One region of the Actinoallomurus rhizosphaericola genome, then DNA from elsewhere that is predicted to be linked to it. Evidence: riboswitches for the same ligand, from Rfam matches in the RefSeq annotation. Region 1 holds a riboswitch; each other region holds the start of a gene.

The links. Region 1 has a riboswitch for cyclic di-AMP ahead of NE234_RS21300 (CHAP domain-containing protein). Riboswitches for the same ligand answer to the same signal wherever they lie in the genome.
Region 2: linked by a shared signal. The riboswitch ahead of NE234_RS07935 (CHAP domain-containing protein) and the one ahead of NE234_RS21300 (CHAP domain-containing protein) in region 1 are both predicted to bind cyclic di-AMP.
Region 3: linked by a shared signal. The riboswitch ahead of NE234_RS08740 (CHAP domain-containing protein) and the one ahead of NE234_RS21300 (CHAP domain-containing protein) in region 1 are both predicted to bind cyclic di-AMP.

What each region holds. Positions count from the first base shown of each region.
Region 1 covers NZ_JAMXMW010000009.1:172,968-182,953, forward strand. Annotated here, with positions in the region: gene NE234_RS21290 (glycoside hydrolase family 15 protein) at 1-385, shown strand, start outside; gene NE234_RS21295 (penicillin acylase family protein) at 373-2,859, opposite strand; gene NE234_RS21300 (CHAP domain-containing protein) at 2,980-3,732, opposite strand; cyclic di-AMP (ydaO/yuaA leader) riboswitch at 3,740-3,880, opposite strand; gene NE234_RS21305 (dienelactone hydrolase family protein) at 4,389-5,078, shown strand; gene NE234_RS21310 (hypothetical protein) at 5,143-5,523, opposite strand; gene NE234_RS21315 (hypothetical protein) at 5,939-6,232, shown strand; gene NE234_RS21320 (serine hydrolase domain-containing protein) at 6,405-7,553, shown strand; gene NE234_RS21325 (DUF4118 domain-containing protein) at 7,574-8,326, opposite strand; gene NE234_RS21330 (cytochrome P450) at 8,498-9,739, opposite strand.
Region 2 covers NZ_JAMXMW010000003.1:46,704-56,689, forward strand. Annotated here, with positions in the region: gene NE234_RS45035 (TRAFAC clade GTPase domain-containing protein) at 1-939, shown strand, start outside; gene NE234_RS07915 (NADP-dependent oxidoreductase) at 1,008-1,934, shown strand; gene NE234_RS07920 (SDR family oxidoreductase) at 1,986-2,645, shown strand; gene NE234_RS07925 (FadR/GntR family transcriptional regulator) at 2,830-3,507, opposite strand; gene NE234_RS07930 (beta-1,3-glucanase family protein) at 3,991-5,178, opposite strand; cyclic di-AMP (ydaO/yuaA leader) riboswitch at 5,739-5,886, shown strand; gene NE234_RS07935 (CHAP domain-containing protein) at 5,887-6,900, shown strand; cyclic di-AMP (ydaO/yuaA leader) riboswitch at 7,192-7,374, shown strand; gene NE234_RS07940 (NlpC/P60 family protein) at 7,380-8,396, shown strand; gene NE234_RS07945 (class II 3-deoxy-7-phosphoheptulonate synthase) at 8,562-9,893, opposite strand.
Region 3 covers NZ_JAMXMW010000003.1:224,004-233,989, reverse strand. Annotated here, with positions in the region: gene NE234_RS08765 (TauD/TfdA dioxygenase family protein) at 1-687, shown strand, start outside; gene NE234_RS08760 (DUF6194 family protein) at 808-1,338, opposite strand; gene NE234_RS08755 (acyl-CoA dehydrogenase family protein) at 1,431-3,038, opposite strand; gene NE234_RS08750 (TetR/AcrR family transcriptional regulator) at 3,025-3,726, opposite strand; gene NE234_RS08745 (septal ring lytic transglycosylase RlpA family protein) at 3,849-4,478, opposite strand; gene NE234_RS08740 (CHAP domain-containing protein) at 4,619-5,377, opposite strand; cyclic di-AMP (ydaO/yuaA leader) riboswitch at 5,390-5,527, opposite strand; cyclic di-AMP (ydaO/yuaA leader) riboswitch at 5,636-5,779, opposite strand; gene NE234_RS08735 (sirohydrochlorin chelatase) at 6,174-6,953, opposite strand; gene NE234_RS08730 (phosphoadenylyl-sulfate reductase) at 6,935-7,648, opposite strand; gene NE234_RS08725 (Insertion element protein) at 7,645-7,821, opposite strand; gene NE234_RS08720 (nitrite/sulfite reductase) at 7,818-9,473, opposite strand; gene NE234_RS08715 (hypothetical protein) at 9,852-9,986, opposite strand, start outside.

The DNA.
Region 1 (9,986 bases):
CCGCTACGACTTCGACGGCTACGGCGAGCAGGCCGACGGCGGCGACTGGAACGTCGGCCTCCCGGCGGGGAGCCGGGCGACGCGCGGGCGGCTGTGGCCCCTGTTCGCGGGCGAGCGGGGCGAGTACGAGGTCGCCGCCGGGCGGGACGCGGGCGCGCGGCTCGCGGCGATGGCCGCGACCGCGAACGCCGGCGGCCTGCTGGCCGAGCAGGTCTGGGACGACGCCCCGCCCGCCGGGCGGCCCGGGTTCGCGCCGGGCACGCCGACGTTGTCGGCCACGCCGCTGGGCTGGGCGCACGGCCAGTACGTGCGGCTGGCCTGGTCGATGGCCGAGCGCCGTTCGGTGAGCACGCCCTCGGTCGTCGCCGACCGCTACCTGCGCTGAGGCGCCAGCGTCAGGGTGTGGGCGGCCTCGCGGCGGGTCACGGCCGGGTCGGACCGCATCGGGATCGTGTCGCCGCGCGCCCACAGCGGCGCCTGGTCCCAGTAGTGGCCCGCGAACGCGTGGCCCGAGGCGCCGGTGAGGTTGATCCAGCGGGAGCGGTTCAGGTCGGCGAGGTCGGCGATCATGCGCATCGACGGCACCCAGTCCACCTGGTACCCCTCCTGAGGGTTCCAGCCGGTCGCGTCGACGAGCGAGTCACCGCCGGACAGCTTCAGCGGCCCGCGGTTGAACAGCCACTCGACCGGCCCGATCCCGGACGTGCCGAATGTCTGGTTGGTGATCGTGAGGGTGTGCAGGTCGCCCCAGCGCCATTTCCTCGGATCGCCGCCGAGACGCTTGCGCAGTTCCTGCTCGGCGTCCTTGATCGCGAGCCGGAGAATGTCGTCGCGGGTCTCCTTCGCGGGCGTGCGGACGTCGTCCCACCAGGGGTCGTCCGGGCGGTTCAGGAGGTTCCGCAGGACCTCGAACCAGCGGTCGCCGCCGTCGGGGCGCGCCCCGTCGGGCAGTTCGTCGTCGAACGTCCGCAGCAGCAGGTGCCGGTAGACGGCGTTGTAGAAGGCCGCCGGCGCCGAGCCGGCGGGCTGGGCGAAGTCCCAGCCGCGCAGCAGCGCGACGGCGGGGCCGGAGCCGACGCGCAGCAGGTGCGGCACGAGCGTCGGCGCGAACCCGTTGCGGTCGTCCATCTGGATGCGCGCCATCGTCGCCACGTCCATCCTCGGCGTCCGCGCGACCAGTTCGGCGATGCGCGCGGCGCGGTAGCCGTAGGTCCAGTCGCGGGTCAGCATCCGCGGATAGCCGGGCCCGACGGCGGCGTTGTTGGCCGTGACGATGTAGCCCTGCGGCGGGTCGTACGCGCTGGGCAACTCGTCGAACGGGATGAAGCCCGTCCACTCCTCCCTGCCGGTCCAGCCCTGGGCGGGCCAGCGCCCGTCGCCGCTCGACCGGATCGGGATGCGGCCGGGCGCCTGGTAGCCGATGTGCCCGTCGACGTCGGCGTACAGGAGGTTCTGCGCGGGGACCTCGAAGGACCGGGCGGCGGTACGGAACTGCGCCCAGTTCCCGGCGGTGTCCAGCGACACGATCGCGTCGGCGGTCCGGCCGGGGTCCAGCGCGGTCCAGCGCAGCGCGACCGCGGCGCCGCTCCCCGCCGTGCGGACCGTGTCCATCACGTCGGACAGCAGCGGGCCGTGCCGCGTCGCCCGTACGGTGAGGGGCACGGTCTTACCGCCGGCCACCTTGATCTGCTCGGTGCGGACCTGGAGCGGCTCCTGACGGCCCTTGTACTCGTACGTCGAGCCGGTGACCCGCTCCAGGTACAGGTCGGTGACGTCCGGGCCGAGGTTCGTGAACCCCCAGGCGATCCGGGCGTTGTGCCCGATGATCACGCCGGGGACGCCGGAGAAGGTGAACCCGGTGACGTCGAACGGGCAGGCGGCGGACACGCTCCGGCAGTGCAGGCCGGCCTGGTACCACAGCGACGGCATCTGCGGCGCGAGGTGCGGGTCGTTGGCGAGCAGCGGCTTGCCGGTGTTCGTCCGCGTGCCCGACACGACCCAGGAGTTGGAGCCCAGGCCCGGGGCGCCGTTGCCCATCATCGTCGGCATCGCGTGGATGGCGGCGGCGACGCGGGTCAGCGCCGGCGACAGCGCGCGGGCGCGCGGCGCCGTGCCCGTACGGCCGCCGGAGCCGCCGTCGCCGGGGACGATCACCGGGTTCCGGTCGTACGGGTAGCCGGGGTAGAGCTGGGCGACGCGGGCCGGGGAGACCTTGGTGGCGGCGATCGCGCGGCCCAGCTCCTCGTCCATGTTGCTGCGCAGGTCCCACGCCATCGCCTTCAGCCAGGACAGCGAGTCGACGGCGGTCCACGGCTCGGGCCGGTAGCCGGTCCGCTGCAGGCCCAGCACGGAGTACTCCAGGCTCTGCGTGGCGGTGTTCCGGTGCCGGGCCAGCCAGGCGTTCACGCCCTGGGCGTACGCGTCGAGGTAGCGGCGGGTCTCGGGGCGCAGCAGCGGCAGCTCCTGCTCGGCGACGCGCCGCCAGCCGAGCGTGCGGACGACCTTGTCGGTGTCGAGGGTGGTCGTGCCGAACAGCTCCGACAGCCGCCCGGCGGTGATGTGCCGCCGGAAGTCCATCTCCCAGAACCGGTCCTGCGCGTGAACGTAGCCCTGCGCCCGCATCAGGTCCTCGGCGCTGTCGGCGTAGATCTGCGGGACGCCCCACCGGTCGCGGAGCACGGTGACGTCCGCGCCGAGCCCGGGAACCGTGATCCGCCCGTCGACCTGCGGGTACGAGCGCCGTACGGTCCACCACCCGTACAGCCCGAGCACGAGCGTCAGCGCCACCAGAACGGCCAGGACGCGCACCGCCCAGCGGGCCGGACGCGGCAGCCGGGCCAGCGGCGCGAACCGGACCATCGACCCTCCTGCCCCAGGAACCGGGATGATCGCGTCAGTAAACCATTCGCCTCGGCCCACCGAACAGGGTTCCGGCCGGGTCCTCGCCGTACGGCAGGGCCCGGCCGGAGTGAGGCGCGCCTACTGGCCGTACTCGGGGTAGCCGTAGCCGACGACCTCGCTGGTGTCCCGGGTCCGGACCTTCACGGCGTCGTCGGTGTTGCCCTCCACGGTCTGGATCGTGCCGTCGCCGTTGTCCTTGATGACCAGGCCGACGTGATCGATGCTGTCGATGTCCTTGCCGCCGCTCCAGGAGAAGAACACCACCGCCCCCGGCTTGGGGGTCGTGCCCCAGCGGCCCTGCGCCTGGAACCACGCGGCGTGCGCGGGGGCGAAGGCGTCACCGCCGATCCCCTGGACGCCGGCCTGGGCCCCGACCCAGGTGACGAACATGTCGCACCAGTTCGCGTCGGCGTAGTCGCCGACCGATCCGCCGTCGCGCTGCACGCCCCGCTGGGCCCACGGGGAGGCGGCGAACCACCGGCTGTACTTCGTGCTGCCGTCGCCGTCCTCGCTGGTGCCGACCTGGGCGAGGGCGATCTTCAGCGCGTCGGTGGCGGTGACCGGCAGCCGGCGCTCGGCCATGACCTTGGCCTTGGGGTCGGCCTTGGGCTTGGGATCGCCCTTGGGCTTGGGTTTGGCGTTCATTCCCCTGCCGGGGATGGAGACCTGCTTCACCTGGTGCGCCTGCGCGGCGGCCCGCGCGGGCAGAGAGGACGCCTCGGCGGGCCCGGCGGCGGTCACGAGGACCGCGGCCGCGCCGGCCGCCGTGAGGCCCGACAGGACGGCGGCGAGACGTGCTCCGGAACGTTGGGGTCGAGGGACAGCGGACACGGGGTACTCCTTGCTTCCATGCCGCTTACCGGGTTAGCTGACGGGTTCGGGCGTGGAAGCTGCCCTACGGCATGGGGGGATGCCGATTCACCCCGGGAATGCGTTGGGTCCCCGGCTCCGCGTGATGCGGATTAAGCGGTCGCCCGAATATGGGCGATTTTTGAGAGACTTCCGATTGGTCGCCGTCGCCGCGGCGACGGTGGATCAGCGGAAAGGCGTGATCATGGTTCCACTCCCTTGCCGCTCTCGCGTGCGCACCCGGTGGATGCTCGGCGGAAGCGACGCAGCTCGCTGGTGAACCGGCTGGTCGGACGCGGGCTCGGGCTCGGGCAGGCGTCTTGTGAACGCGCTATCGCCTGGGTCGGGCGGGCCGGCCATGGCCGACGGGTATGGGGTGACGCGTGGGGGGCGCCGAAAGAGTGATTGGAACTTAGCAGGACAAAACGCCCACTTAAACAGCGAGTTTACGTGATGTGGGTCACTCGGCGCATGCGAGGCAAGGGAGCGCCATTACGGAAGTCAACTCCTGAGCAATTGTGGGTCTTTTGTTACTGCAGTTACTGATGTGACGACGGCCGATCGCCGCCATGGTGAGGACCATCGCCTCTGGCCCGGGTCCGCGTTCGGAGGGAGCGTGGGGGCGAGGGGGTGGAGTCATGGGCTTCGACCATCGGACCGACGACTGTCCGCGGGAGGAGAAGGTCGAGATCCAGGCCGGACCGGTCCGGCTGGCCGGCGATCTGGCCGTCCCCGAGGGAGGTCTCGGGCTCGTCATGTTCGCCCACGGCAGCGGCAGCAGCCGCGCGAGCCCGCGCAACCGGTTCGTGGCCACCGCGCTCAACCAGGTGGGGCTCGGGACTCTGCTGTTCGACCTGCTCACCCCGGCGGAGGAGACCGATCGCGCCAACGTCTTCGACATCGAACTGCTGGCCCGGCGCCTCGTCGACACCACCGTCTGGCTGCGCGAGCGCCCCGAGGCGAGCGGACTGCGCGTCGGCTACTTCGGCGCCAGCACCGGGGCCGCCGCCGCGTTGTGCGCCGCCGCCGAGCCCGAGGCGGACGTCGCCGCGGTCGTCTCCCGTGGCGGCCGGCCGGACCTCGCCGCGTCCCGCCTCCGCCACGTGACCGCGCCCACGCTGCTGATCGTCGGGAGCCGGGACGAGGTCGTCATCGAGCTGAACCGCCAGGCTCAGGCCCTCATGCGCTGCGAGAGCCGGCTCACCATCGTCCCCGGCGCCACGCACCTGTTCGAGGAACCGGGGACTCTGGAGACGGTCGCCGAGCTGGCACGGGAATGGTTCCTCGACCACCTCGCGCCGATCGGGCAGCGATCGGGCGGCACCTGAGCGGCCGCGTCCGGACGGAGGCACGGGGCCCGAGGAGCCGGGCGCCACGGAGTGGAGGCCGCCGTCACCAGCCGCCCATGGACTGGCGGACGACGCAGGCTCTCCACCTCTTGATGCAGACGGCCGACTGGGTGTTGGCCCGGCCGCCCACGGTGGTGTTCCCGATCTGCTGGACGCCGCGGTTGACCGAAGGGCTGAGCACGACGGAGGTCCGGTTGAACCTTCCGTTTCCGGCGCGGACGGCGAAGCGGTTGATCCTGCCGTCTCCGCCTCCACCGACGAGCGGGCCGCCGTGCCCGAGGGCCCGGGTCTTCGCGGCGAGGGCGCACGGGGACGCGACGACCACCAGAACGCCGCTCAGCAGGGCGGCGAAAACGAGCGCCCGCCCGTTGCCGACCGTGTCCTCGCGTGAACTCCGATTCCGGCGGCGCATCGTCAGCGGCATATCCGAACCCCTTATTGCGCGATTCTTCGCACGCGGCTCCGCGAACTTTTCGGGACGTCCGCGTGCATACCCCGGTTCCGGCTTGATCGTGTCCCCCGGCGCCGATGCGACCGGAAGATTACCCGCGCTTGTCAACGACCATGCCGTTGCGGCCTCCGAGCACCGAGAGCATTCCCAGCGCCTTCCGGGTTACGCCTGGTCAACGCCCTGCCCGAAGGCGGACCGAGGGCTGCGATCCGATCTCGGCAAGGAAACGCTAAGCGTCATTCAAATATCGCTCATCTCGACAGATATCGGTTGACTTCGCGAGTGCCGTGATGTGCCCTGAAATGGGACATAGCGCCATGAACGTCCCAAATGACGCGTGCGACTCCGGCATCGTCGCGCGCGAGCCGAACCAAAGGAGGTATCTTCCATGGGTATTTCGCGCCGGATGGGAGTAACGGTCGCCGGCCTGGCCTTCGCAGGAGCGACCATGGCCACGATCGGCACGGCCGGGTCGGCGAGCGCGCAGACGGCCACGATCGCCGCACCGCAGTCCGTCGCCACGTACGGCGGTGCCGGCGGTTACGCGCACCGGCGTTCGGTCGTACGCAAGCACCTGCGGACCGGGAACCTCTCGTACTCCTACTACAAGCGCACCTCGGACACGAACTGGTTCTTCTGGTCGGGCGGCTGCGGCGACTGCGGCGGCTGCGGCTGGTTCTGACACCCTGAGCGGCGGACCGCCGGACCAACCGGTCCCGTCGTGACGACCCGCCCCGGATCTCCGGGGCGGGTCTCCGGCGGACGGCCCCCGGACGGAGGTACAGCCAGCACTACTCCGGGACTACCGCCTGCGGTATCGATCCGTCACCCCGCCCGTACGTAACGTCATCGCCATGAGCGATCAACGTTTCCGCAAGGGCCGGCGTCTCACCGCCATCGTCGCGCTGGGCTGTCTCGGCGTCCTCCTCGCACCGACCGGCGCGCTCGCGGCGCGCACCGCACGGACCGGCGACGCCGTCCAGCAGCACCTGAACCAGCTCGTGCGCGACGACGGGTTCCCCGCCGCCCTGGCCACCGTACGGGGCCGGGACGGGCGCTTCCACGACTACACCGCGGGCGTCGGCGACCTGAAGACCGGGGCCAGGGTGCCGGCCGACGGGTACGTCCGCATCGGCAGCAACACCAAGACCTTCACCGCGGTCGTCGTCCTGCAGCTCGTCGGCGAGGGCAAGATCCGCCTCGACGCACCGATCGAGACCTACCTGCCGAACCTCATCCGCGGCGACGGCATCGACGGCCGCCACATCACCGTGCGGCAGTTGCTCCAGCACACCAGCGGCCTGCCCAACTACACGAGCATCCTGGCGAACGGCCTCCTGCCGTACCTGCACCGGTACTTCGAGCCCCGTGAGCTGCTCGACCTCGCCCTCGCCCAGAAGGCCGACTTCGCGCCCGGCACGAAGTGGGAGTACAGCAACACCAACTACGCCGTCGCCGGGCTGCTCGTCGAGAAGGTCACCGGCCGCCCGATCAGCGAGGAGATCACCCGTCGGGTGATCGACCGCATCGGGCTGCGGCACACCTACTTCCCCGGCGTCGGCGACCAGACGATCCGCGAACCGCATCCCCACGGCTACCACCACGACGACCCGAAGGCGCCGCTGACCGACGTCACCGTGATGGACCCGTCCTTCGGCTGGGCGGCCGGTGAGCTGATCTCCACGCCGAGCGACGTCGACCGTTTCTTCACCGCGCTCCTCGGCGGGCGGCTGCTCGCCCCGGCGCAGCTGAAGGAGATGCGCACGACCGTCCCCGCCCCCGACCTCGGCACGGGGGTGCGGTACGGCCTCGGCCTGACGAGCACCCCGCTGAGCTGCGGCGGCCTCGTCTGGGGCCACGGCGGCGACATCGACGGGTTCTCGACGACCAACGGCGCCACCGAGGACGGCCGCGCCGCGACCATCGCGGTCACCGAACTGCTCTCCAACGAGACCCAGCTCGGCCACGTGACCGCGGCCCTCGACACCGCCCTCTGCGGCTGACCGATCCCGCCGGCCCGTCCCTACTGCTCCCGTTCCTCCGGCGCCGCCGTGTCCAGGGCGGCGCCGGCCTGGTCGGCGAGGGTGACGGCGACCAGACGCGCCTGAAGTGACGGCCGCTCCCCCGGCACGGGGCTGAGCATGAACCGGCCCTGGAAGTGGCCGTTGCCGAAGGCCCGCAGCTCGACGTCCTCCTCCGGCCAGCCGCGCCGCTCCACCTCCCATCGCCGCCGGCCGACGGTCAGGCTGCCGTCCTGCTCCAGCCGCGGCGGATGACCGAGCAGCGAGCCGTACTCGAACCGGCAGGCCCGCAGGTGCAGCAGGTCGCCGAGCTCCTCCCGCACGTGGTCGACGACCGCGTCGGCGGAGGTCGCGCCCTGCGCCAGCCGGGCGGTGTCGTGGATCCGGGCGAGGTACGCGGCGTCGGTGACGGCGATCACCTTGAGCCGCCGGGCGCGGGCGGCCAGCTGGGAGACCGCGAGGCCGACCGCGAGCAGCAGCACCACGGTCTGGACGTCGGCGGCCCGGTGGATGAGGATGCTCTGATACGGCCGGGTGAGGAAGAAGTCGAACCACACGGCGGCCGACAGGGCCGCGAGCGCGCCGGCGGGCCGGTTGCCGAGAGCCGCGACCGCCACGATGACCACGACGAGGATCAGCGCGAGGTTCGTGCTCGACAGGCTGCTCCGGAACGGCAGCAGGACGAGCGCGACCAGCAGCGGACCGGCCAGCGCGGCCGCCACCGCGACGACGTCCCGGCGCCGGTGTCCCCTCATGGCGTACCTCCCCTGACGAGAAGTACCCCGGACGTCACCGGTGACCGCCGGACGGACCGAAGGAGTGTTCGCCATTCGGTTATCCGCACCGGTTAACCGAGCCAGGAGTGGCGCTATTCACACGCTTGGTAATTGACGTGTGTTGCATTACTCACATGAGTGGTTGATGGCTCATCTATTCTCCGTTCCGTCCGATTGTCCGGCCGAAGATGAGTTCCAGGCGACGGGCAGGCGGTCCACGCCGTACACCGCCGAGCGCTCGCGGGTCGGCACCTCGGCCGCCGGGACGGCCAGGCGCAGGTCCGGGAAGCGGCCGAACAGCGCGGTCAGCGCGATGCGCAGCTCGGCCCGCGCGAGGTGCTGGCCGAGACACTGGTGGACCCCGTGGCCGAAGGCCAGGTGCCCGGTGGCGGAGCGGCCCAGGTCGAGGGCGTCCGGGTCGGCGAACCGCGCGGGGTCGCGGTTGGCGACCGGCAGCGCGAGCACGACCGTCTCACCGGCCGCGATGACCTGGCCGTCGATCTCGACGTCGGCGAGCGCGGTCCGCCGTACGTCGAACTGCAGGATCGACAGGTAGCGCAGCAGCTCCTCGACCGCGCGCTCGGCGGTGACGGCGTCCGCGCGCAGACGCGCCCGCTCGGTCGCGTCCGTGAGCAGCAGGAACGTTCCCAGGGAGAGCATGCTCGACGTCGGCAGGTGCCCGGTGGCCAGCAGCACCATGCCGAGGTTGGTGAGCTCCTCGTCGGTCAGGTCGCCGGTGGCCACGGCGTGTGCCAGCAGACCGTCGCCGGACGCCGGGCCCGCGCCGGCGCGCAGCCGCGCGATGAGGCGGCGCACCGTCCCGGTGATCGACATGACCGCCTCGACCGCCCGTTCCGGGGCGGAGTCCAGGTCGTTCATCACCGCGGTGGCCGCCTGGACGGCGTGCCGGTCCTCCGGGGGGACGCCCAGGAGTTCGCAGATGACCAGGGCCGGGATCGGCACGGCGAACGCGGTGACGAGGTCGGCGGACGACCCGCCGTCCGCCATCGCGTCGAGGGCCTGCTCGGTGTACGCCCGGATCGCCGGTGTCAGCTCCGCGACGCGCCGGGGCCCGAAGTGGGCGCTCAGGAGGCGGCGGTAGCGGGTGTGCTCGGGCGGGTCCGTGTGCGGGAAGATGCCCGGCTCCGCCGGGGTCGGCCGCTCGTGCGCGCGTTCGCGGCCGACCGGCTGATGCAGCAGCTCACGCCGGGTGCTGAAGCGCGGATCGGCGAGGATGGCCCGGGTCACGGCGTACCCGGTGGCGACCCAGCCGAGGTGCCCGTCCGGGTAGGCCAGCCGGCTGAGCGAGGGGCGTCGCCGCAGCTCGACGGGCGGGTCGAAGGGGGTGGGCCGATCGGTCTCCAGCGGACGAGCCGCCCGGCCGTCGGTCATCCGATCACCTCCCGCCCGGTCCCGGACCGCGACGGGCCCGGTGCATGATCATCTCGCGCCGCCGATTATGCATGACAAGTCCGAAAAAACACACCACTAGTCATTTCTGGACCGCCCGATTAGCATCGGCGCTGACCGAACGGACACATCTGTCAAGCACGCTGGGCGAACGGGCCGTCGCGAATGTCGCCGGTCCGTGATCGGCGACCCCGCGTCTCCTCCATCAGGCTCACTGCTATCCCGTATA
Region 2 (9,986 bases), on a different contig from region 1:
GAGTTCGTCGAGGCACGGGACGCCCGCGGGTACGCCGACGCCCTGGCCGAGCTGGGCGCGGGCGGGCGCCTCGCCAAGACCGGTCCCGAACTGCCCGCCGCCACGATGCTGGACGTGACCCTGCCGGCGGGCCACCGGATCCTCTACCTGTTCGACCCGGCCGGTGAACTGCACACCGGCGCGACACGGGTCGAGCGGCTGCGCTACCTCGACCACGGCGAGGCGCTGCTGTTCGTCATCGACCCGTTCGCCCTGCCGGAGCTGCGCCCCGCGCTGTCCCGGGAGGAACGGCTGCTGGTGGAGGCCACCGCGACGTCCGAGGAGGACCCCGCCGACACGCTGCAGCGGCTGCTCGCCGACCTGCGCTCCCGCGACGACCAGGGCCGGCACCGTCGCATCGCCGTGGTCGTCACCAAGGCCGACGTCCTGCGCCGGACGTCGATCGGCCGGGGCGTCGAGGAGGACGCGCGCGGCTGGCTGGAGGGCGTCGGCCTCGGCAACACCATCCGCACGCTCGAACGTACCGCCGGGCAGGTGCGCTATCTCGCCTCCGGTCTCGACACCCCGCCGGCCGCCCTCGCCGACCTGTTCGGCTGGGCGGCCGGGCTGCCGCTCGCCGGACGGGAGCCCACGCCGGCGGACTCCCCGGACCGCGAGCCGTACTCCCTGGACCACGGGCCGGAGTCCCCGCGCCGGGAGGCGGACTCGCCCGGCCGGGAGGCGGACTCCGCGCGCCGGGAGGCGGACTCGCCCGGCCGGGGGATCGACGACCGGGCCGGCGCGGCGGAACGCGTTCCGTGGCGCGCCCCGGGACGGCCCGAACGGCTCGTGCCCCTCGGGTACCAGCTCGGCCGTGGCGTCCTGCTCACCGCGCTGGTCGTGCTGGGCCCGGCGGCGCTCCTCCTGCTGGGACTCACCGGCTACACCCGGTTCCGCTGAACGTCGCACCGTGACGGGTCCGGCGATAGTCGAGGTGTGAGCGAGCGGGCGCTGGTAAGGCTGGATGTGTGAAAGCGATAACGATGCAGCGATACGGCGGCCCGGACGTACTCGAGCTCACCGACGTGCCCGAGCCGAAGGTCGGACCGGACTTCGTGCTCGTCCGTGTCAAGGCGGCCGGTGTGAACCCGGTCGACTGGAAGATCCGGGAGGGCAACCTCGACGGTCTGTTCGCCACGGACTTCCCCGTCATCCCCGGCTGGGACGTGGCGGGCGTGGTCGAGCGGGTCGGGCCGGCCGTCAGCGAGTTCTCCCCCGGGGACGAGGTCATGGGCTACGTCCGGGAGGACCACATCGGCCGTGGCACGTACGCCGAGCTGGTCTCGGCGCCGGTGCGCACGCTCGGCCGCAAGCCGAAGAGGCTGTCCTGGGCGGAGGCGGCGGGCATCCCGCTGGCCGGGCTGACCGCCTACCAGGCGCTCACGAAGGCCCTGGCCGTCACTCCCGACGACACGGTGCTCATTCACAACGCGTCGGGCGGCGTCGGCTCGTTCGCCGTGCAGATCGCGCGGGCCAAGGGCGCCCGCGTCATCGGCACGGCCGGCCCGCACAACCACGACTACCTGCGTGAGCTCGGCGCCGAGCCGGTGGCGTACGGGCCCGGGCTCGCGGACGAGGTCCGCCGCCTGGCCCCGACCGGGGTGAGCGCCGCGCTCGACCTCGTGGGCGGGGAGGCCATCGACGTTACGCCGGAGCTGCTGACCGACAAGGGACGCTGGGCGTCGATCGTCGACCCGTCCGTCCGGGACCGCGGGGGACGGTACGTCTTCGTCCGGCCGGATGCGACCGACCTCGCCGCGCTCGCGGGACTGGCCGACGACGGGCGGCTGAACGTCACCGTCGCCAGGACCTTCCCGCTCGGCGAGGCGGCCGAGGCGCAGCGGCTGAGCGCCGAAGGGCACACCCGCGGGAAGATCGTGCTGGAGATCGGGTGAGACCGGCGACACCGGGGAAGGTCGTCGCCGCATCGGCACGTTGAGGAACGCATGAGAATCGTGATCGCCGGAGGGCACGGCAAGATCGCCCTCCTCCTCGAAGAGCTGCTGGCGGCGCGCGGTGACGGCGTCGTCGGGCTGATCCGCAATCCGGACCACGCCGCCGACGTCGCGGGCACCGGCGCCGCCCCGGTGGTCTGCGACCTGGAGTCCGCGAGCCTGGAGGACGTCGCGGTGCACCTGGACCAGGCCGACGCGGTGGTGTTCGCGGCGGGCGCGGGGCCGGGCAGCGGCGCCACCCGCAAGGACACGGTGGACCGCGCCGCCTCGGTCCTGCTCGCGGACGCGGCCGAGCGGGCCGGTGTCCGCCGGTTCGTGCAGATCTCCTCGATGGGCGCCGGCCGGCCTCCGGAGCCCGGTCGCGACGAGGTCTGGGCCGCCTACATCGAGGCCAAGACGGCGGCCGAACAGGACCTGCGCAGGCGCGACCTGGACTGGACGATCCTGCGGCCGGGGCGGCTGACCGACGACCCGGCGACCGGCCGCGTACGGCTGGAGGATTCCGTGCCGCCGGGCGCGGTGACCCGTGCCGACGTGGCTCAGGTGATCGCCGCGCTGCTCGACACCCCCGGCACCGCCGGGCGGACACTGGAGCTCGTCGGCGGTGACACACCGATCGAGGACGCCGTCCGTGCCGGCACCCGTTCCTGAGGCCCCCGGCGGGAGCCCGAGGCCGCGCCGGCCGGGGAGTCCTGGTCCGTCCGCGACCGCCTGAGGTCACCGGCCGGGCCCGGGCCGGCGCCGGCCGAGGAGGCCGCCCGCGTCGCGCCTGAGCTCACCGGCCAGGCCGGGCTCGCGTCGGCCTGGCCGGGGAGATCGCTCGCGCCCGAGGTCGTCATGTCCGCACGCGTCGCGGGAGCAGCGCCCGCATGGCCTCCTCGGCGGCGTCGCCGTCGCCGGCCCGCACGGCCTCCAGGACCGCCCGGTGGCCCGGGACCGTGTCGGCGCCTCCGGCCGCTCCGTGCGTCAGCGCGTCGCGGCCGGCCAGGCCGGCGTTGATCATGACGTCCATCCGGATCAGCATCTCGTTGCCGGTGGCCAGGTGCAGCGCCCGGTGGAACTCGACGTCGGCGGCGGTGACCTCGGTGACGTCCCCGCGCGCCCGCTCCATCCGCTGCAGCGCCCGCTCCAGGGTGATCAGGTGGACCGCGTCGCGCCGGGAGGCGGCGAGCCCGGCGACGCTCGGCTCGATGATGGACCGGATCTCGTGCAGGTCGCGGAGGAAGGCGTCGTCCGGTCCGGCGGCGAACTTCCACCGGATGACGTCGCCGTCCAGGAGGTTCCAGTCCGAGCGGGGCCGGACGAACGTGCCGCGCTTGGGCCGGGCCAGGATGAGGCCCTTGGCCGTCAGCACCTTCAACGCCTCGCGCAGCGCGGTGGAGCTCACGCCGAGCCTCTCCTGGAGTGCGGCCACGTCGATGCCGTCGCCCTCCCGGAACTCCCCTGCGAAGATCATGTCGGCGACGGCCTCGACGGTCTGGCCGTGCAGCCCGCGGCCACCGTAGAACGCCACGGGTCACCCACCGTCCCGTTCGTCCGCACGGCGTCTCACGCGGAGTCCCGCGCGGCGCTCCGGCCGGTGGGGGCTCCCCCCGTCACCAGGCCGGCCCGCCCGCCTGACTTCCGGACGTCGTCTCGCTCATGACCGCGGCCTCCTCCGTCACCGGCGCCCCTCCATCTCCCGGGTCATGATTCAAACAGGAAGACGAACGGCCGCCGCTCGGCCGGAGACGCGTTCCGCCGTCCCGCCCGGCCGTACGGAGCACGAGGCGTCGCCGCGGAACCGGTCGGCCGCGGCGAGTCCCGTCCCGGCGGGACACGCCGCGGCCGGTGCCGGACCCGCGCCGGGACACCGCGCCTCACCTGGGCCGACACCGGACGCCCCGGGAACGGCCGGAGCGCCGTCCGCGACCGGCCGGAGCCGGACGGGCGCGGACGGGCGGCGTTTCGCCCCCTAGGTCCCTCAGTGACCGATTCCGGCCATCAGGGCGCCGGCTCAGAACGGCGTCAGCGTCACCGTCACCGACGTGGGCGCGCCGTCCTGGATGTAGGAGGCGTGGCCGGCCACGTCGTCGAAGGCGAAGCCGTACGCGGCGCCGTCCGCGGCGGCCTCGTGCATCGCCTTGGCGTAGTGGTTGGTCACGGCCTCCCGGTAGTACCGGGCGGGATCGGTGACCGGCTGAGACGCGTCCGAGAGGAGCGTCGAGCGGTTGAAGGCCGCGCCGAGGATCGCGGCGACCGGTCCGGTGACTCCGTCGTTCGGCGCCGCGAGCGCGCCGTCGCAGAACAGGACGTCGCGGGTCGACGGCCTGGCGACGGACGCGGGGGTCCGGGCGCCGCCGCTGAAGGTGAGGCGTTCCCCGGTGACCCTCCCGGTGTACGTGCCGGCGTCCGTCCGCACCGTCAGCGGCGTCCCCCGGTACCTGCTCCACACCGCGTCGATGTAGGAGTCGTAGTAGTCGGCCGGGAACAGGCCCGCCTCGATGCCGTGCCCGGGCGCGATGACCCGCAGCCGGTCCCCTACGACCAGCCGGGCGAAGTCCGGATGCGCCGCCACCGCGGCGAAGATCCGGTCACGGCCTCCGGGCACCAGGGTGCCGGTGGTCCGGGTGCGGGTTCCGGCGAGCCGGATCGCGAGCGGGACGCTGAACATGTCGACCGCGGTCGTGTTGCAGAACATCCCGGCGTCGTTGTAGGTGAACTCGATCCAGTCGTGCAGGATCCGGTAGTTCGGGTCCGTACCGACCCAGCCCGCCGGATACTGGAGGGCGGGCCTGCCGTTCCCGTCGGTGACGACCTTCAGGCGCAGCCGGTCGCCGATCGAGAAGTAGACCCGGCCCGACATCTTCGGCAGGACGACGGTCGCCTTGCCGGAGTCGCGGAACGGGATCGCGTAGTCGGCGAACCCGTCCGGTCCGTTGTCCGACGCCGCGCAGGGGACGAACGCGCCGTCCGCCGTCACGTGCCCCTGCGCGCCGGTCGCCGGGTCGACCCCGAGGACGTACATGTAGACCGGCGCGGCGGCATGCGCGCCGGTCCGGTTCACGGCGGTGAGCGGCAGGCCGCCCGCGGTCGCCGCCGTGCTCCGGGCCCGGGACGACGGGGCGCATCCCGTCGCTCCCCCGCCGAGGGCCAGGGCGCCGAGGGCGGCCGTCGACGCCAGGAACGACCTTCTGCCGATCATCCTGCTGTTCACGTGTTCCCCTTCTTCTTCATGCGACTTGAACGACTCCGTACGACCGCGTCAGGCGTTCAGCGAAGCGGCCGGGGAACCTCCGCGTAAGGGGCTTAAGGTGCGCTTCAGGATCGGTTAGGGCGCCGATGAACGAGCGCCGGTGAACGAGCGCCGGTGGCCTGCGGCACATCACGGGTCGCACGGCGAGAGGGTCCGCGCGTCACGGGTCGCACGGCGAGAGGGCCGACCCGCGACTCGCCGGCGTATGCGCCCGTGGGGGCCGGATGTTCGCCGAGAGGACCCTGCCGAATGCCGTGTTCGTCACTTTTTATGGGACGGTCCGCTGCTCGGCTCTGCTCCGCCCGAAACCGCCGCCGACTTCGCCCGGCGCGCTCCGCCGCACGTGAGAGCGCCTTTTCGTGCGTTACCCGGCCGGGCACCTCCACGCGCGGCTACGCTCGGTGAGCAATCGGTGTCAGACTTTCGTTTCCGAACGCGTTGCCGTTGTTGCGAGAGTTCGGCTAGATTTCGCCGAGATCGGGCTGTGACCAACCTCCAACCAGGGGGTTGCAGGCCGACCGCCGAGTCCCGGCGGCGCAACCAGCGTCGTGGGAGCCGGGGACCCATCAGTCCCTCGGGGTGAATCCGTCACGCACGGTAGGGCTACCTCTGGCCCGAACCCGTCAGCTAACCCGGTAGGCGGTAAAAGGGGAGCGAATGGATTCAGTAGGTCAAAAACTGCTAGAGGTCGCCAAGAGTCAGCTCGGCTATCACGAGAAAGCCAGCGGCTACACGAAATTCGGCGACTGGTACAGCACGCATGTCGACAAGGACCCGGTCTACAAGACGTCGGCCTGGTGTGACATGTTCCTCGCGTGGGCGGCCGACAAGGCCGGCGTCGAGGACTGGACCGGCCAGTTCGCCTACACCCCCGACCACGCCAAGTGGTTCAAGAAGCAGGGCGCCTGGGGCCACAAGGCCGAGCCCGGCGCGATCGTCTTCTTCTCGTGGTCGGGCGGCAAGAGCATCGGCGACATCGAGCACGTCGGCATCGTCGAGCGGGTCGACGGCCACACGCTGCACACCATCGAGGCCAACCACAACAACGCGCTGACGCGCGCCACCCGGGACATCAGCCAGGTGGTCGGGTTCGGCTATCCCTCGAAGGTCAAGGTCAAGGCGGCGCCGGCCGCCCCGCAGACGACCCAGGCCGACCAGAACTACGCTCCGAAGCACGCCGCGCCCCCGCCCGCCGTCAAGGAGATCGGCAAAGACGTCCAGGCGCAGGTCGACGCGCACACGACCGCGGCCCACGACTCGGCCGCCCCGTCGGCTCCCCTGCCGGACCAGCAGGCCGCCCTGACCGGGCTGCTGGCCGTCGTGCTGTTCGGGACGGTGGCCCTGGCCGTCGGCAAGTCGAAGGTCAAGGTGCCCGTCTCGGCGCCGAACGTCCGGGTCCGCAAGCGCGGCAAGCACCACCGCACGCCGGTCGAGCTGCCCGCCGAGGTCAGCGTGGCCGACCTGGACGCGGCCGACGCCAGCACCCAGCTCATGCCGGTCCTGTCCGCCGAGGCCGCCGCGAAGGCCGAGGACCAGGAGTTCTGGGGCAAGATCGCGGAGCTGGAGGAGGACGTCGAGCTGGCGTTCTGGAACACCCTGCACGCCGCGGTGTCGCAGAACGGCTCGCTCGAGACCGAGTCCGAGACGCAGTCCGAGTCCGTCCTGTCCTGAGGCCCTCACCCCGAGGTCCGTGGCCTGAGGGCGAGGGCACTGCGGCCCTCGTCCCGAGGTCCGTGGCCTGAGCCGCGGCGCCGAGCCGCTCGCAGCGCCGTCCGCGCGGTCCCCGTCTCCTCCCACCCGGAGGCAGGCGGGGACCGCGGCGTCTAGGCGCAAAGGACCAGCCGTACATCACCCGGAGTGACCATCCTGCGATCCCCCGGGCCATCTCCGCATGTTCGCGTTGGACGCCCCGTCACCATCCGTTAATCTCCAGCGAGTCGTCACCGGCCGAGAGACGGCCGGACCGCCGAATCGCCCGTCGCGCCGTGGCGCGCCGGGGAACCGGGGACCCACTCACGGAGGCACGGGGCGTTCCCTCGTCTTCGCACCGGGGTGAATCCGCGTCCGTCGCCGACGGCCCGCGGTAGGGCTCCTTCTCGTCCGAACCCGTCAGCTAACCCGGTAGGCGGCCTGAGGAGAGGAGCATCTGGATGGATCGATCCCGCGCCGCGGACACCCGCGACCCTCTTCATCCCGGGAAGGGCACGGCCCGCCGTACGGCGGTCGTGACCTTCGCCCTCGTCGTCGCCGGGCTCGCGCCGCCCGCACTGGCCGACACGGCACGCCCCGGCCCTCGCATCGACGCGCTCCGGCAGCGCGCCGGCCAACTGAGTGACCGGCTCGAACAGCTCACCGAGCAGTACAACGGCCTTAAGGTGCGCCTGGAGCAGGCTCAGCGGGCCGCCGCCGTCGCCGGCCAGACCTCGGCCCGCGCCGCCGTAACGCTGAAGGCCATCCAGCGCAAGGTCGGCCGGTTCGCCGCCATTCGTTACATGAACGGCACGGCCGACGACTCACCCGCCCTGCTCGCGTCCTCGGACCCGCGCGCGCTGCTGGACCGGGCCTCGACCCTGCACTACTTCACGCAGCAGGACGACACCGAGATCCGGCAGCTCACCGAGGCGATCCAGAACGCCCAGCGGACCGGCCAGGACGCCGGTGACCGCGCCGCGGAGGCGGCCGTCCTCAGAAGCCGGCTCGCCCGGCAGCGCGCCACCATCCGCGCCGAGCTGGAGAAGGTCCGTAAGCCGCTCCTGCAGGACGCCGTCGAGCGCGCCGGTAAGGGCGAGAAGGTGCCCGAGATCCCCGGCGGTCCCGGCAAGGCGGTCGGCGCCGTACGGGCCGCGCTGAGCCAGCTCGGCGTCCCGTACGTCTGGGGCGGCGCGACGCCCGGCCAGGGCTTCGACTGCTCGGGCCTGACCATGTGGGCCTACGAACAGGTCGGCATCAACCTGCCGCACTACGGCGGCGACCAGTGGAACGCCGGGGTGCACGTCTCCCGGGACCAGCTGGAGCCGGGAGACCTCGTCTTCTTCTACTCCGACATCCACCACATGGGGATGTACATCGGCGACGGGAAGTTCATCCACGCGCCGCACACCGGCGACCACGTCCGGATCGCCGACCTGTCGACCCGCCCCTTCGCGGGCGCGGTCCGCGTGGTCTGAGACCAGCAGACCCGGATCGCCCGCCCCGGCCCGTCTCTCCGCCGGCGTCGTCCGCGTGGTCGGAGACGAGCACACCCGGATCGCCCGCCGATCCGTTTCTCCGCCGGCGTCGTCCGCGTGGCATCAGACGGCCACGCGGACCCGCTCAGCGGCGAGAGCCGGGGATCACTTCCCGACGCGGTACATCTCCGCGACCATGAACGCCAGGTCGAGGGCCTGGCCGCGGTTGAGGCGGGGGTCGCAGGCCGTCTCGTACCGCTGGTGCAGGTCGTCCTCGACGATGTCGTGGCCGCCGCCGACGCACTCGGTGACGTCGTCGCCGGTGAACTCGATGTGCACGCCGCCCGGGTGGGTGCCGAGCGCCCGGTGCACCTCGAAGAAGCCGGCGACCTCGTCGAGCACGTCGTCGAACCGGCGCGTCTTGTACCCGCTCTCCGACTCGAAGGTGTTGCCGTGCATCGGGTCGCAGATCCACGCGACCTGGGCGCCGCTCGCGGTGACCTTCTCGACCAGGGATGGGAGGTGCTCGCGGATCCGCTTGGCGCCCATGCGGGTGACGAAGGTGAGCCGGCCCGGCTCGCGGTCGGGGTCGAGCCGCTCGATGAGCGCGAGAGCCTCCTCGGCGGTCGTAGTCGGCCCGAGCTTGACGCCGATGGGGTTGCGGATGTGGCGCATGAACTCCACGTGCGCGCCGTCGAGCTGCCGGGTGCGCTCACCGATCCACAGGTAGTGGCCCGAGACGTCGTACGGCAGGCCGGACCGCGAGTCGATGCGGGTCAGGGCCCGTTCGTAGTCCAGGAGGAGGGCCTCGTGGCTGGAGTAGACCTCGACCCGGTGGAACTCCTCGGGGTCCGCTCCGGCGGCGTGCATGAAGGCCAGCGCCCGGTCGATCTCCGCGGCCAGCCGTTCGTACCGGCGGCCGGCCGGGCTCTCGGCGACGAAGTCGTGGTTCCAGGCGTGCACCTGCCGCAGGTCGGCGTAGCCGCCCTGGGTGAAGGCGCGGGTGAGGTTCAGCGTGACCGCGGCGGCGTGGTAGGCCCGCAGCAGCCGCTCCGGGTCCGGCACGCGGCTCTCCGGCGTGAAGTCGAACCCGTTGACCATGTCGCCCCGGTAGGCGGGCAGCTCCACGCCGTCGCGCACCTCGGACGGCTTGGACCGCGGCTTGGCGAACTGCCCCGCCATCCGGCCGATCTTCACGACCGGGACACTCGCGGCGTAGGTCAGGACGACGGCCATCTGCAGAAGGGTCTTCAGCTTGTTGCGCACGTCCTCGGCGGTCGCGCCGGAGAACGTCTCGGCGCAGTCGCCGCCCTGCAGGACGAACGCCTCACCGCGCGCCACGGCGGCGAGGTGGGCCTTGAGCCGGTCGCACTCGCCGGCGAACACGAGCGGCGGAAGCTTGCGCAGCTGCGCGGCGACGTCTTGGAGCCGGGCCGGGTCGGGCCAGTCGGGCTGCTGCGCGGCCGGAAGGTCGCGCCAGGAATCGAGGAGGTCCACGAGACCCAAGGGTATCGACCGGGCCACAAGCCCGGGTCATGCAACCTGCGAAATCCCCCCTCCTTTCCACGATCCGCCCATCCCGCGGCGGTG
Region 3 (9,986 bases), on a different contig from region 1:
GTGCCGTCCGTGGACGGGAGCCCCAACATCCTGCCGGTCGACGGCGAGGAGGGCATCCGGTCGAACCACTGGCATACGGACGTGACGTTCGTGCGCACGCCGCCCAAGGTCACCACGCTCCGCGCACTGGTCGTGCCGCCGTACGGGGGCAACACGCTGATCGCGAACGCCGCGGCCGCCTACCGTGACCTGCCGGAGCAGCTGCGGGAGTTCGCCGACCGCCTCTGGGCCGTGCACACCAACGACTACGACTACGTCCTGCCCCGTACGAACACCAGGAAGGCGGTGGAGTACCGGGAGACGTTCGTCTCCCGGCGGTACCGGACCGGGCATCCGGTCGTGCGGGTGCACCCGGAGACGGGCGAACGCGGACTGTTCATCGGCGGGTTCGCCCAGCGGATCATCGGGCTGAACAGCACGGAGTCGCGTGACATCCTGCGCATCCTCCAGGAGTACGTCATCCGGCCGGAGAACATTTTGCGCGTCCAGTGGAACCCCGGCGACCTCGTGGTGTTCGACAACCGGATCACCCAGCACTATGCCCCGGACGACTACGGGGACCAGCCCCGCAGGCTGCACCGGGTGACCGTGGCGGGCGACGTCCCCGTGGGCGTCGACGGCACGCGGAGCCACGTCATCGAGGGCGACGAGGCGCAGCACTACACCCCGGCCGTCGCCGCCGCCTGATGGACGCGGGGCCCGGAGGCGCGGGGCTCCGGGCCCCGTCCGGCGGCGGATGAGACCCCGGGCGGCGGGTGCGCGACGCGCCCGGCGCCGGCCGGGGACCGCGAGCGGCCGGCTCGGCCGTCAGGCGGGGCCCGGCCGGGTCCGGTCGAGTCGTCCCGCGGCCCGGGCGCGGGCCTCCTCCAGGAGGGTGCGGGCGAGTGAGGAGGTGGCCTCGCCGGGGCTGAGGACGCAGACCCAGCCCTGCGCCGCGTACACGGGGTGGGGGAGGACCCGGTCGGTCACCGTGAAGTCGATGCCGCCGCGGTGGTCCGCGTGCGCCGCCGGTGAGTGACCGATCAGCTCCTCGAACCTCCTGCGGCCGACGGCGAGGTTCAACCGGAACACGCCGGGGCGGTCGAGGTCAGAGGCGGTGTCGAACCCGTCGTAGTCCTTGGTCACGATCGTTGCGAAGGGGAGGAACCGGTCTGCGGCCGCGTCGCCGCGCGGATCGTAGGAGATGAACGTGTCACCCCAGGCCGGCTCCGGAGCGCCGGTCTCCTCGCTCGCCGTGACCACCACGGTCCCCGGCAGGCCGGCTGCGAACTGAATGATCTCGTCCTGCGTCATGACGCCCTTCCGATCTCGGTCGCGTTCTCCCTTCCAGGGTTCCATTGAAGTTCCCTGTGAGACTTTTCGCCGATGACGCCGATCAATGGCCTGGTCACCGCCGGGCGACCTTCAAAGCGCGGGTGAACTCGCGGCGCTCAGCCGGTCTTCGGGCGGGCCCGCTCGATGATCGCGCCGAAGTCGACGCCGGCCGGCAGGGTGCCGAACGCCCGGCCCCAGTCACCGCCCAGGCGGGAGGCGCAGAAGGCGTCGGCGACGGCCGGATGGCCGTGCCGGACCAGCAGCGAGCCCTGGAGGACCAGGGCGAGGCGCTCCACGATCCGCCGGGCGCGCACCTCGATCGTCGCCACGTCGGTGAGCGCGTCCCTGACCTCGGCGGCCGCGGCGTCCAGCCGGGCGTCCGCGCCCGAGGCCAGGCCGACCTCGTCGAAGAACGCCTCGACCGTCTCCGGCTCCTTGACCATCGCCCGGAGCACGTCGAGCGCCGAGACGTTGCCCGAGCCCTCCCAGATCCCGTTGAGGGGCGACTCGCGGAACAGCCGCGGCATGCCGGAGTCCTCGACGTAACCGTTGCCGCCGAGGCATTCGAGGGCCTCCGCCGCGTGGGCGGGCCAGCGCTTGCACACCCAGTACTTGCTCACGGCGAGCCCGAACCGTTTGAACGCGGTCTCGCCGCGGTCGGTCGCCCCGGCCAGGCGGAGCATCAGGAGGGTCGCCGCTTCGGACTCGACGGCCAGGTCGGCCAGGACGTTGCGCATCAGCGGCTGGTCGATGAGGTACCGGCCGAACGCCTGCCGGTGCGCGGCGTGGTGGGCCGCCTGGATGAGGCCCTCGCGCATCCCGGCGGCCGCGCCGATGACGCAGTCGAGCCGGGTCATGTTGACCATCTCGATGATCGTGCGGACGCCGCGCCCCTCGTCGCCGACGCGCCAGGCGACGGCCTCCTCGTACTCGACCTCGGCGGACGCGTTCGACCGGTTGCCCAGCTTGTCCTTGAGCCGCTGCAGGCGGATGGCGTTGCGGGTGCCGTCGGGCAGCACCCGGGGCAGCAGGAAGCAGGTGAGGCCCTCCGGGGCCTGCGCGAGGACGAGGAACACGTCGCACATCGGCGCGCTGGTGAACCACTTGTGGCCGGTCAGCAGGTACGTGCCGTCGGGCTGCGGCACCGCCCGCGTCGTGTTGGCCCGGACGTCGGACCCGCCCTGCTTCTCCGTCATCGACATGCCGGCGAGGATGCCGCGCTTGCCGGCCGGGTCGCGCAGCCCGAAGTCGTATGTGTCGGAGGTCAGCAGCGGCTCGTACCGCCGGGCCAGCTCCGGCGCGTGCCGGAGCGCGGGCACGGCGGCGTAGGTCATCGAGATCGGGCAGCCGTGCCCGGCGTCGACCCGCCAGACGTAGAACTTGGCGGCGCGGGCGACGTGCGCCCCGGACCGTTCGGTCCAGGCGCGCGCGTGCAGCCCGTGGCTCACCGCGACGCGCATCAGCTCGTGCCAGGCGGGGTGGAACTCCACCTCGTCGATGCGGTGGCCGTACCGGTCGTGGGTGCGCAGCACCGGCGGGTGCTCGTTCGCGAGGCGGCCCCACTCCCGCGCCTGTTCGGTGCCCGCCAGCCGGCCCAGCTCGTGGACGGCCTCGGCCGCCCAGCCGCCGCCCTCGCGGAAGAGCCCGTCGAGGAGTGCCGGGTCGTCGGCCACGTCGTGGCCGAACAGCGGGGGGACCTGGTTGAAGACCTCATGCGTAGTCACTGACCGCTCCGATGCTGCGCTGGGCGAACGAGATGAGATGGGAGATCAGGTCGATCCGGGCCTGCCCATCCGCCGCCGCGTCGGTACGGGCGGGCTGGGCCGGGTCGGCGGGCTGGGCCGGGACGCCAGGCGGATCCGGGTCGGCGGGCTGCCCCGCGCCGACCGCGAGCGGTCCGACGAGGGCCTCGCCGATGGCGCCGACGAGCGCGGCGGCGCCGACCTCGACGTCCTGCTCGGGCAGCTCGCCGGCGGCGATCCCGCGACTGATGATCTCGGCGAGGACGGCGGCGTACGCCCGGCGGAAAACCAGGCGTTCGGCGTCGACGGAGGGGTCCACCGGCTCGGCGAGGAGCGCGTAGGCCATGCGCGGCGCGCGCAGGGCCCGGCCCGCGAAGGTCTCGATCACCGCCGCGACGCTCTCGGCCGCGGCCCGGTCCGGTGACGCGGCGCGGGCGAACGCGTCCACCTCGCGCTGGGAGGCGACGCGGAAGACCTCGGCGACCAGTTCGGACTTCGACGGGAAATGGCGGTACACGCTGCCGGTCGCCACACCCGCCCGCCGGGCGACGGCGGCGATCGAGCATCCGGCGTAACCCTGCTCGGCCACGACGGAGAGCGCGGCGGCGCGGATGCGGTCCCGCGAGGCGCTGAGCCGGGCCTCGACCCGGGGGGTACGGCGGTACGGCACACAAGGATTGAACCTCAGTTCACTCCTTCCCGGCAAGCCTGCGCGGACAACGGGCACAAAAACGGCGCGGGATCCCGAGAGGGGATCCCGCGCCGTCCGGCCGGCAGGCGAGGGGGAGCGGGTTACGCCTTGCCGGTGGCCTGAGCCGCGCCGGTCGCCGTGGCGTAGCCGGTGCCCGAGTGGCGGTACACCGGGCCCTTGCCCAGCTCCAGCACCTGGAACTTGACCGTGATCGAGTTGGACGCGGTGCCGGTGAGGTGCTTCATCATCTTCTCCGACAGGTCGATGAGCGCCGGCGGGTTGTGCTGGGCGACCGCCCACTCCGCCGGGCCGAAGTCCTCGACGATCCCGATCTCGCTCTTGCCGTTGTAGGTGACCTTCACCTTGGTGCCGAGCGGCCAGTACGGGCTGGCGATCGTCTCGTACGCCATCGGCTTACCCGACGCCGTCGACGGGTCCCAGAAGGAGGTCGCGGTGGAGACACCGGTGGGCAGGGCCGGGGCCTTGGCCTGCTTCTTGGGGTCGTTGCCCTTCTTGACCGACAGGAGCATCCGGTCCTGGGCACCGCTCTGGACGCGCTTCTCGGCCTGCGCGGGCGCCTGCTGCGCGACCTTCGCCGGGGCGCTCTGCGCCTGAGGCGACGCCGCCGCCTCCGAGGTGCCCCCGTAGGCGAGGGCGGTGGTGACGCCGGCGCCGGCCAGGGTGACTCCGGCGGCGACGCTGGCGATGGCCTTGGTCGAAAGCCTGATCATCGCTTTCCTTTCGGGGGCATGCGGGGATGAGGGCATGGGGGTACCGGGGAAGGGGTGAGAGAGATCCGGAGAGAAGTCCGGGAAGGGGAGGTCGCGCGTGCCGCGGCACCGGCGGCGGCACGGCACGCGCCGACGGGCGGCTACTGCTGCGGGTACTCCGGGTAGCCGTAGCCCACGACGGTGGAGGTGTTACGCGTCCGGACCTTCACGGCGTCGTCCGTGTTGCCCTCGACCGTCTGGATGGTGCCGTCGTGGTTGTCCTTGACGACCAGGCCCACGTGATCGATGTTGTCGACCCCGCCGCCGCTCCAGGAGAAGAAGACGACCGCGCCGGGCTTGGGAACGCTGCCCCAGCGGCCCTGCGAGATGAACCACTTGGCGTGGGAGGGGGTGAACGCGTCGCCGCCCATGCCCTTGACGCCCAGCGTGTCGCCGACCCAGGTGACGAACATGTCGCACCAGGACGCGTTGGCGTAGTCGCTGACGGAGCCGCCGTCGCGGGCGGCACCGGCCTTGGCGTACGGGGTGGTCATGAACCACTGGTTGAACTTGCTGCCGCCCGTGGCGTTCTCGGTCGTACCGACCTGGGACTCGGCGAGCTTCAGGACGTCCGCGGCCGTGGGCAGCTTCTTCTGCTTCTGCTCGGCGACGGTGTGCACGTTGAGGTGCGCGTCGTCGCCCGCGGGGCGGGCGTGCTCCGCCTTACCCGTACCGGGTGCGGGTTTCTGTGCCACCTGGTGGACGGCCGGACGGGACACGGTGGAGGCCTGCGCGGACAGGGCGGGCCCTGCGGTCACGACGGTCGTCGCCGCCGCGCCGGCGGTCACGGCGCCGGCGATGAGGCCGGTGAGACACTTCTTCTTCGAGGTAAAGCGGGGTTTGGCGTGTCGAGGGGACACGGGGGGTACTCCTTCGGCTTCCATGCCGCTTACCGGGTTAGCTGACGGGTTCGGGCGTGGAAGCTGCCCTACGGCACAGAAGTGCCGATTCACCCCAATGGTGCGGTGGGTCCCCGGTTCCGCGAGGTGCGGATTCAGCGGGTCGCCCGCTTGCGCGGACGGCACGAACAAAGAGACAGGGTCTGGCCGTACGGTCCCAGGGGCGGGACGACGACCGGATATTCAGATCAGGGAAGACTCGCGGACAAGGTTCTGACTCCTTACTTCCAGTACGCCTACCGGGTTAGCTGACGGGTTCGGGCGTGGAAGTCGCCCTACGACACGACGGATGTGCCGATTCACCCCGGGACTGCTCATGGGTCCCCGGCTCCGTGACTCTCACGGACTCGACGTTGCCGCTCCCGCTCCATGGGGATCGAGCGGTGCTCCGCGGGAGTGGCGTGATTTGGATATGAACCGTCTCGGCTCTGTACGGAGGCCCTCACGCGTCTTCGCGCTGCGCCGTCTGCGCTGGTGGGCCGGCCGCCGCCGGCGGATGTCCGGGAGGCGCATGGGGGGCGTCCCTCCGGACTTAGTGGGAACATAGCAGACAAATATCGGCCGACCAAATACCTATGTTTGCGACATGGCTCACATCGCGGGCCGGAATAGATGATCGCTAAAAGATCGTCTAATGATCGGTTCCGAATGATCGAATTTGCGCCTCGATAAAGATCGCCGAAATGGCGATCAATCGCAAAGCCTGACGGCACAAGGCTTTGCGGCGCCGGGAGGAGATACCCGCCGCGCTGGTCGCTCAGCCCGCGACCGCGACGGGACCGGCGTTGAGGAGGGCCTCCCGGTAGCGCTGCGCGGTGATCTCCGCCAGCTCCGGGACGGCGCCCAGAGCCGGCGAGACGGCCACGGCGCCGGCCGCCAGGGCCTCGTCCCGCACCTTGTCCGCGAAGAAGCCCGGGGCCAGGAAATAGGACGCCACGACCACACGCCGCGCTCCCGCCGCGTAGAGCGCGCGCACGGCCTCCGCGGGCGTGGGACGGGCCGCGGAGGCGTACGCCGGGACGACGGCGCGCCAGCCCCGCCAGCCGCGCGCCATCCGGCCGATCGTCGCGTTCGCCGCCGGATCGCTGGAGCCGGCGGCGGCGAGCACGACGGCCGTCTCCGGGTCCGGCCGGACGCCGACCTCGGCGAGCCGCCGCTCCAGGGCGCCGGTCATCAGAGGGTGGGGGCCGAGCGTGGCGCCGTAGTGCAGCGTCAGCCGCGGATAAGACGCCCGCGCCGCGCGCAGCACCCCGGGGATGTCGGTCTTGCTGTGGTACGCCGCGGTGAGCAGGAGAGGGAGCACGACGGCCTCGTCGGCCCCCTCTCCGACGAGACCACCGAGCACCTGCCCCGGCGCCGGGGGAGCGTGGTCGAGATACGAGGTCACGACCCGCACCCCCGAGGAACGGCGTACAAGATCGAGAAGTTCCTCGACCGTCGCCGCCGCCCGCGAGTCCCGGCTTCCGTGGGCCACGGCGACCAGGGGGACCGCCCCGCCGCCCCCGGATCGCCCGGCTCTCACAGGTTGATGCCGCATTCGGTCTTTCCGGTGCCGGCCCAGCGTCCGCTGCGCGGGTCCTCACCCGGCGCGACCCGCTTGGTGCAGGGCTCGCAGCCGATCGAGGGGTACCCGTCGTACTGCAGCGGGTTCACCAGGATGCCGTGCTCCTCGATGTAGCCGTGCAGGTCGTCCTGGGTCCAGCGGGCGAGGGGGTTGACCTTGACCTTGCCGCGCGCGGCGTTCCACTCGACCACGCGCGCGCCGCGCCGGTGCGAGGTCTCCTCGCGCCGGATCCCGGTGATCCAGGCGAGGTACGGCTCCAGCGCGCGGTTCAGCGGCTCCACCTTGCGCAGGTGGCAGCACAGGTCCGGGTTCCGCCCGTACAGCCGGGGACCGAGGTCGCGCTCCTGCTCGGCGACCGTACGGGAGGAGGTGACGTTCACCACGTTCACCGGGTAGACGGCCTCGACCGCGTCGCGGGTGCCGATCGTCTCGGCGAAGTGGTAGCCCGTGTCGACGAACAGCACGTCGATCCCGGGCCGGACCTTTGAGGCGATGTCGACCAGCACGGCGTCCTTCATGGACGACGTCACGCAGATCCGGTCGCCGAAGGTCGCGATCGACCAGCGGACGATCTCCTCGGCGGACGCCTCCTCGAGCGCGTCGGCGGCCGATTCGACGATGTCGGTGAGGTCGAGCGCGGCGGTGGGGCGTTCGAACAGGAGCGTCATGCCGAGCCCTCCCGCCGGGGAGCGCCGGCCGAGCTCAGCGCGCCGAACCCGACGAAGCGGAGCCGGAACGCCCGCGTGCAGGCGCGGCAGTGCCAGCCGCCGTCGCTCTCGTACGGCTCCAGGTCCTCGTCCCCGCAGTAGGGGCAGTAGAAGGGAACGGCCCTCTCGGTCACTTCAGCTCACCTTCCTCGGCACGCTGCACCCAGGCGGCGAAGGACTCACCGTCGTTCCTGCCCTGCTGGAAGTTGCGGAGCACCCGCTCCACGTAGTCCGGCAGCTCCTCGGCGGTGGTCTTCAGGCCGCGGATCTTCTTGCCGAACTCGCCGCCGATCGAGCCGCCCAGGTGGACCTGAAAGCCCTCGACCTGCTCGCCGTTCGCGTCCGTGACCAGCTGGCCCTTCAACCCGATGTCGGCGGTCTGGATGCGGGCGCAGGAGTTCGGGCAGCCGTTGATGTTGATCGTCAGCGGCTCGTCGAAGTCCGGCAGGCGCTGCTCCAGCTCCTCGATCAGGTCCATGCCGCGCTGCTTGGTCTCGACGATGGCGAGCTTGCAGTACTCGATGCCGGTGCAGGCCATCGTCTGGCGCCGGAACGTCGACGGGCGGACCCGCAGGTCGTGCGCCTCCAGCTCGGCGGCCAGCTCCTCGGTCCGGTCCTCCGGAACGTCCAGGATGACCATCTTCTGCTCGGTCGTCGTGTGCACCCGGCCGGAGCCGTACTCCTCGGCCAGGTCCGCGATGACGTGCAGCAGGTCGCCGTTGATCCGGCCGACCTTCGGCGCGAAGCCGACGTAGTACCGGCCGTCGCGCTGCCGGTGGATGCCGACGTGATCCCGGCGCTGGTCCCGCGGGCCACCGGGCGCCGGCCCGTCCGCCAGGGCGTACCCGAGGTACTCCTTCTCCAGGACCTCGCGGAAGCGCTCCGGGCCCCAGTCGTTCATCAGGAACTTGAGCCGGGCGCGGTGACGGAGGCGGCGGTAACCGTAGTCGCGGAAGATCCCGGTGATGCCCGCCCAGACCTCGTGGACCTGCTCCGGCCGGACGAACGCGCCCAGCCGCTTGGCGAACATCGGGTTCGTGGACAGGCCGCCGCCCGCCCAGACGTCGTAGCCGGCCTCGCCCTCGTCGTTGACCACGCCGACGAACGCGATGTCGTTGATCTCGTGGATCGTGCACTGGGCGGTGCAGCCGGACAGCGCCGTCTTGAACTTGCGCGGCAGGTTCGAGAAGTCCGGGCTGCCGATGTACCGGTCGTGGATCTCGCGGAGCTGCGGCGTCGCGTCGATGACCTCGTCGGCGTCGATCCCGGCCAGCGGGCAGCCGAGGATGACGCGCGGCGTGTCGCCGCAGGCCTCGGTGGTGTGCAGCCCGACCGCCTCCAGGGCCTCCCAGATGGCCGGGACGTTCTCGATCTCGACCCAGTGCAGCTGGATGTTCTGCCGGTCGGTGATGTCCGCGGTGCCCCGGGCGTACTTCGACGACACGTCGGCGATCGTCCGTAGCTGGTCGAGGTTCAGCCGGCCGCCGTCGATGCGGACGCGCAGCATGAAGTACCGGTCGTCGAGCTCCTCGGGCTCAAGCACGGCCGTCTTGCCGCCGTCGATGCCGGGCCGGCGCTGCGTGTACAGGCCGTACCAGCGGAACCGGCCCCGCAGGTCCGCGGGGTCGATGGAGTCGAAGCCACCCTTGGCGTAGATGTCGATGATGCGACGGCGGACGTTCAGGCCGTCGTCGTTCTTCTTGCTCTCTTCGTTCTTGTTGAGCGGTTCACGGTAGCCCAGGGCCCATTGGCCCTCGCCCCGTTTCCGCTGCGTACGGGATGGCATCGTGCGCGTCCTCCGTGGTCGTGGGGGACGCGAAGCACGCCGGCAGATCGCACTGCTGGCTCAACGCTGAGCTGTGTGGGGAATGACACCGGCATACCGCGCGCCCGTGAGGCAGTGGCGGTGGTCAGGTGTCAGCGACAGATCGCGCTGCCCACGCGGAGATAGTCGACGTGCCGGCGCATAACCAGCAACGGATCCGCAGCAGCCATGCCTCGATGATGACATGTGGTTCGATGACTGTCCAACCATGTCCGGAATGCGGACGTCCGTCGCATTGGTCCGTGGACAGGCGACCAAGCCATCGGCGGGCGGCCACGTGATCCGTGGACGGAAGGCCGGGCCTGGTGGCCGTACGGCTCGGGGACGGGCGGCCGCACCTCAGCCCTGCCGGAGCCAGTTGATGTCCGGCTCGGTGCCCTCGGCGGGAGCGGGGCCCTCCTCGGGGGCATCGGCTTCGGGCGGCAGGTGCTGGCAGTCGCACCACGTGCCGCCGCGGCACTCGCCGTGCCGCCG